One region of the Scytonema hofmannii PCC 7110 genome, then DNA from elsewhere that is predicted to be linked to it. Evidence: riboswitches for the same ligand, from Rfam matches in the RefSeq annotation. Region 1 holds a riboswitch; each other region holds the start of a gene.
What was found. A riboswitch is a leader RNA that binds a small molecule or an ion and turns the genes downstream of it on or off. The one in region 1 is predicted to bind cyclic di-AMP.
Positions count from the first base shown of each region.

Region 2: another riboswitch for cyclic di-AMP. It lies ahead of WA1_RS02320 (glycosyltransferase); the one in region 1 lies ahead of WA1_RS09230 (hypothetical protein).
Region 3: another riboswitch for cyclic di-AMP. It lies ahead of WA1_RS23460 (hypothetical protein); the one in region 1 lies ahead of WA1_RS09230 (hypothetical protein).

Region 1 covers NZ_KQ976354.1:2,135,844-2,138,112, reverse strand. The annotation lists gene WA1_RS09230 (hypothetical protein) at 329-1,030, opposite strand; cyclic di-AMP (ydaO/yuaA leader) riboswitch at 1,207-1,410, opposite strand; gene WA1_RS09225 (ABC transporter ATP-binding protein) at 1,462-2,269, opposite strand, start outside.
Region 2 covers NZ_KQ976354.1:537,207-539,475, forward strand. The annotation lists gene WA1_RS02320 (glycosyltransferase) at 1-858, opposite strand, end outside; cyclic di-AMP (ydaO/yuaA leader) riboswitch at 1,018-1,218, opposite strand; gene WA1_RS02325 (glycoside hydrolase family 31 protein) at 1,804-2,269, opposite strand, start outside.
Region 3 covers NZ_KQ976354.1:5,642,345-5,644,613, forward strand. The annotation lists gene WA1_RS23455 (SLC5/6 family protein) at 1-919, opposite strand, end outside; gene WA1_RS23460 (hypothetical protein) at 965-1,210, opposite strand; cyclic di-AMP (ydaO/yuaA leader) riboswitch at 1,350-1,471, opposite strand; gene WA1_RS23465 (arsenate-mycothiol transferase ArsC) at 1,672-2,109, opposite strand.

The DNA of each region.
Region 1 (2,269 bases):
TATTATCGGAATTTTGAAAGGCAGAGAGCAGAAGGTTAGTAATTTTTTTATTTGTTTTAATATAACAAAGTTCACTATCAATACTTGTCGGTTAAGGATAGTTGAGATACCAGAACCCCGGTATCTTAAAGATACCGGAGTTCTAATTTCCGTATCTTGGAGATACATACCGGGTTTCTAAATAACTGCTTAACTGAACTGTATTGCACTATAACTACTCACAACGAGCTACTAACTACTAACCACTAACCAACATCTCTTAATTAAGAAAACCGACTTCTATAAGAAGTCGGTTTTCTTAATTATGGTAATTACAAAATTCTCGCCTCTAGAGATACTTATTCTGAACTGTACTTGGAATCCCCAGTACTGAACAAGGGAATTTGGAACCTAGATTTTGTACGATGGGATGATGTATTGAGTTACAGCCAAGGAACAATATATCAGCTGATTCTGAAACAACAACTCTTTTCAGTTCTGTTGCAACGCAACCAAACCGAAGATGAGCTTTAAAAGAACTTTTCCATTCAGCAGCTAGACAGCTAGCTTGTCTTAAAATACCTTCTGCTTGCGCGAATCTATCTATAGATTTTTCTTCCTGTGGTAGGTGTGTTGAGTTATCTTGCCATCTTGTTTGGGTTACAATCCCCGTATTCAATTCTTCCTCTGCGGAGTCCGTTAAAAGATGTTGTAGTACTTGTTGCTCGGATTTGCGACTGCTTCCCACCTCCTCTGTTGGCAAAACTTCTGCACCTCCACACATTAAACGATCTTCCATCACATACACCACTTGAACTGTCACCTGTGCTTTAGTCGCCAAACGTGTTTGGTGGGCTGTTAACAAAGCAATATCTAGCGCAGTATGACTGTTCGGAGAACTGTTATAGCCAACAATTAAATTGATTGATTTTGACGCTTGAATTTCTTCACAGACAGATGCTTTTTGTGTTGAAAGCAACACCATTTGATCGATCAAATCATCTCTTCCGATAGCGTTCTGTAGACGCACTAACAATGGCTTAATATTCACAGTTTTCTTCTCTCAGCACGAAACTACTTATTAAGGAGAAGCGGGTCAATCAATTTTGGATTTTGGATTTGTGATTTTGGATTGAAGAGAAAACACCTTAATCTAAAATCTAAAATCCAAAATCTAAAATCAATTCAGGAATCCCCAATCGCAACTGTTATTACAGCCAAAGGTTTGGGGGTTCCTTCCATTGCCGACGGAGTTAGCTGACGGGCTAAGACTGGAAGGTGTCTCTCTTGAAGGATTCAGCTTTGTCGTGTCAAGGATGAAGTAAGAAAGAGCAGTTTCTCATTTATCCTTTATCCTGTTTACAAGATGAGCCCCAAAAATTGGTTCCTCCGCTTCAAATTTCTGAAATTTAAATTAGGCTACCCACTTTGACAGTTATCAGTTATTCAGTTATCACTGGTCACTGGTCACTGTTCAGGTGATTACTCGTCTTGAGTAAAGTACTTATCTAGGAAATTCAGGGCGTGATTGCGAAGTTCAAAATACTCTTTAGAGTTTCGCATCGCAGTGCGATCGCGTGGATGAGGAAAAGGAACTTCTAAGATTTCTCCAATCTTAGCAGCAGGTCCATTAGTCATGAGAACAATACGGTCTGACATATAAATTGCCTCATCCACGTCGTGTGTAACCATCATCACTGCCTGACGATGGTTTTCCCAAATATCCAATACTTGCCGCTGTAATTTCCCCCGAGTCAATGCATCTAATGCTCCAAAAGGCTCGTCCATTAACAACATTTTTGGACGAATAGCTAAGGCTCTTGCGATCCCCACACGCTGCTTCATTCCACCAGAAATTTCATCAGGGTATTTGTCAGCTGCCGCATTCAAGTTTACCATTGCCAAGTGTTCGTTAACAATGCTGATTTTTTCAGATCTTGAGGCATCTTTGAGCACTTCATCCACCGCTAGTCGGATATTTTCTCGTACAGTCAACCAAGGTAGCAGGGAATAGTGTTGAAACACCATCATGCGTTCAGCACCAGGTTTGCGAATTTCTTTGCCATCAAGTCTCACGGAACCAGAGGTGGCTTTTTCTAAACCCGCGACAATCTTCAAAAGAGTGGACTTACCACAACCAGAGTGACCGATTACAGAAATATATTCATCTTCACCTATGGTCAAATTGACATTATCCAGAACGACAAATTGTCCCCCATCGGGGTTTGGATAGGACTTGAGTACATTGTCAATTTCTAGAAATCGAGTAGCGCCAATAGTGCGCGACTTG
Region 2 (2,269 bases), 1.6 Mb from region 1:
TCCAAGTTCAGATACAATGCTGGCAATGCGATCGCGCTCGATGCCATCACTATAACCGGGACGGCTACCACCCCCAATAATTAACTGTAGGTTAGCCACAGAGTGCAAACTCGACTTTGCAAAAGCTCTGACAAGTGTTTCAATGCCCTTACGTTTATCAAAGCGACCAACGTAGAGCACCACCTTCGCATCAGGAGCAATGCCCAATGCTTGACGTGCTGTAGCCCGTTGAATCGATCCAAATTTATCAATATCCGTACCGCAAGGAATGACTTCTATGCGTCCAAGAGTGGAAACTAGCTTCCGCATATGTTCCTGTTCTTGAGGACTGGTAGCAACAACTCGCTCTACGTTCTCCAGACAATTTTTTTCAACATCCAGTCGGATACTAGCTATTGCTGGTAGGTCAGAAACAGTGCTGTACTTCACCGCTCCTAAGGAATGGTATGTATGCACTTGAATCAATGGTTGGCGCTTTTTCAGTTCCATACCCACCCAGGAAGACAACCAATAGTGAGTGTGAACAAGAGGATACTGAAAACCTTGCTTCTGCTGGAATGCTTGAAACTCTGCGATAAATTCAGGTAGATGCTCCAGTAGGCTATCCCGACCTATAAACTCCATTGGACCTGCCGTCAACCGAATTGTTCGACAGTTAGTTCCATGTTGTATAATAGCAGCCTGCTCGGAACTACTGCGGCGAGTGAACATATCCACCTGCCAACCTTCCTGAGCTAACGCATAACCTACCTGACGGACATAGACGTTTTGTCCGCCAGCCTCTTCTTGTCCTATTTCTGCAGCCGGATCTCCATCCACAGAAATCAAAGCGATGCGATGTTTTTTTGTCAGTAGCATAGTTAAACTTCACCACATGGCAATCTATCCTGCCTCAGATACCTAAGTTGAGGTAGTGTGACTCCTCCCCAAAGCTAAGGGCAGGTACAACGAAGCGCACAGATACCAGCCAAGGATACCGACGAGAACAAGGCATTACTTGTTAAGAATGCTGCTCGTTCAGTCTCTTCTCAATGCCGACGAAGTTAGCTGACGGGCTAGGACTGAGAGATGTCCCTCTTTCGTAAGGATTCAGTAGGTCGGATGAAGTGTGAAAGGCAAGTTCTCATTTATCCTCGATACTTGATTCCTTATCCTTTTAAAAGATTAGCCCCAAGGTTGGTTCCTCCGCTCCAGGCTTACCTCAGGGAACACTGTGTCTAAGGCAAACCGTGAATTAGGCAGACTGATTTAGATATGTTAAGAATCTAACGCGTAACCACCGTCTAAGTCAACCTTTTTTAAGAATGACTTCCTCTAGCAACAAGCATTGCTATACTCCAAACCGTTTTATTGCAAGCTGTATAATTCTGAATATAACTGTTTAACAAGGCTAGCTTGGTACAACAAGTTATACATAAACGATCATTAAGTACAACTACCATCTAAGATATATCCCTCGTAGAAATAAATTGCAAACGCTTAACATAAGTTAGCATAGGTATATATTATTTTTATAAATAAAATTATATGAATTACTTTCTCATCCGTTTTGTTGTAGCAAACATTCAAATTTTTCTATCTTTAGGGAGAGACTCAAAAAAGGGAGTAGGGAGTAAGGAGTAGGTATCGAAGGTTAAGAAATTAGAATTACCCAATCCCTAACCCGCTAGAGCGTCAGTCCACTAATCCCAAAAACCCGGTTTCTTCGAGTTGAGCAAACGAGATATCAAGCTTTCTAAGAGAGAGAAACCGGGTTTTTTGCCCCCTTTTGAAATACTGTACCGACGCTCTGGTTTCCAAACCCTAAACCTGAATGCGAACCTTATGGAAGCGATTTCCGATCGCAAGCCCTTCCGAGTCTTCAAACTCCAGTATTTGTCCAGTGCAAGTCACTTCTTTATCATCAACCCAAGCTTGTTGTGGTTTGATTCCATGTAGATGCAGGCTGACTGATATAAAGGCGAAAGGATATTTCCCTTCTTCTGTCCAAGTGATTTCTAGATTGTTCTCAGAACGTGTCATACAAAACTTATCCAGCCTTGATTCTCCATAGCCATCACCTGCATCAGAGTAGAGAAGAGTCTCACTGTTTCCTTCTACAGGCGGGTAAATATGAAGAATTAGTTGCTTTTTTTCCTCCATTGGTAAAATACTTCCTGCTAAAACCAACAGGGGAATTTGCTCTAGGGGTGCTTCAATTGTGACTTGTTGGGAACCTTTCAGAACTGCATCATTCCAAAAATTATACCAATGACCTTTGGGTAAAATA
Region 3 (2,269 bases), 3.5 Mb from region 1:
CAAGCGATACTGGCAAAATATGAAAATCAAAAATAATTTTGCTCTGTACTCTTAATATACTGCTACCAATACCGAGTGAGGGAACTAATAAAGATATAATCAACGCAATCCCCAAGGGTTTGTCAGTTCCACCACCAATCCAAGACAGAATATAGGGTAGTGTTTCTTTACCACCTATGTCATCAGGTAAAATTCCGGCTTGATGAGCGGCTGTCACAAGGGTTGAAGGTAATAAAGCAAGCAACAGTAATACAGTACCAGCTAAAAGACATCCTTTATACAGACTTTTTATATCTTTTGCTTGAACGAGATACATTTGGTACTTCATATCTATAAGTACCAATAAAACTGTAGATAGTGTTATACCTATTGTTGTTGGTAAGCTTTCTGTTTGAAGTGAATTTGCAAAATCTATGGGCGATCGCAAATACTCAGGAAATCCATGCAGCACCCACAGCCCGTAAAGCAGAGCTAAAAAATTGACAAATAGTAACCCTCTCAATATCCAACCTGCTTTCTCTACTGGTAATAGGGAGATAATCGCAAACAAAGTTGCTAAAACAATCATTGAGGGTATAGGCGGGATGCCAAAGACTTTGAGGATGGAAGCTGCTGAAATTAACTGAACTGCTTCAATTCCAATCAGAGAAGCCCAAGACATTAGCCCCACAAATATTTTCACTCCACTTCCATAAGCAGAACCGAGGAGAGTCCAAATTTGTTCTGTTTGCGTCCAGTAAAACTTTGCTAATGCTATGAGAGCAATTGTACCCAAGCCAAGAGAGACAGCATAAAGGCTACCAGCCGCACCATGAGTTAGGGATTTCTCTGCTGTTCCTAAAAGAAATCCCAAACCATAATGTGCTGAAACCAATAAAGCCGCCAGGGAGAAAGTATCTAACCTGCGGTGATTCATCATCAGTGACCAGTGACCAGTGATCAGTGAGCAGTACTGATTACTGTTTTAAATTTCTTCTACAATTGTAACTGGCTCGTTGCTCAACTTTAGCAGCTCGTAAAGATCGTAGGCGAATAAATCTTCTTGGCTTGGTTCTTCTGTCTGACTTGTAGCTACAATCGGTTCGCCGTAGCCTTTCGTTCTACCAATAAGTAAAAGTTTTTTACCAGCACACTCACCAATTTCCTTGAATTGGTTCTCTGGCAAAAAGGTAACGTGTTCGGTAAAGAATGTGCGATTTTGGATAGGCATTTTATCCTCCTTAATTTTGAACTAGACCTACTTAGCAATAAACGTGGCTCATCGCTAGCTATGCACGGTTTTTTAAGATGTGCTGTTACTTGATACATAGGAGGATCTAGGGACACGGCTTAATACAAGCTGCTACCATTGATACTCCTTCCAATGCCGACGGAGTTAGCTGACGGGCTAAGGCTGGAAGGTGCCTTTCTCTATCCAAAGATTCGCCCCAATACATTGGTTCCTCCGCTTCTAACCCAGTTACTTAGATTCCTCAACCACAGAACTGAATTGAATTAGGCGACTTTTCCCAATCAATACATAAAATAATACTGAAACGCCAAAGCAGTCAATCTCTATTTTACCTTCTCAACGCAATCTTTACTTAAAGGATGTTTGTAAAGTCTTAATTCATACTTGCCTGGTGAAGACAAGGTTGTTGCTATTGTGGAGTTCTCTAAGTGCGCTACGCACTAACTTTGAGCTAATTGTTCTATAAGTTGAAATAGGTTTTTTTCAATTTGCCCAAGAGCTTCTAGAGCAGAAGTTTTATCTATATCGTGAACTAGCCAGTATTCAGTTTTCTCTGCCCATTGAGGAAAGCGCTCATTCATCAGTGGTCCGTGTTCTAACTCATCTAGGGCAATAATTCTAGAAGCTGCTTGAAAATCTTGCTCGCTTGCTAGCTTAGGAAACCGTTCATCATCAGTTACATTTACCAATCGCACGGCTAAAGCCTCAAGCGCATATCGGGAAATCGGTCCCACATTATTTACTCCTCGCTCAATTGCCAAGCCTCGTGAATCAGCCTGCCAATCTAACCCCTGCTTAGTTGCCAACCAATTAAAAAGATGTTCGGCAAAGCGGCTGCGGTAGTAGTTACCTGTACAAAGGAACAAGATTTTCTTCATTGAGAATGACCAAATGATTGTCAGTCAACCGACGAGTGCTTTTTACTAGCAAATGAGATAATTTGCTACATATCTACTGTACGTTCAATCATCACTTTTAAAACATCCTCTTCAGGAATAAGAATGAAATATAAAGTATAAATTTTTACAATTAATCTTT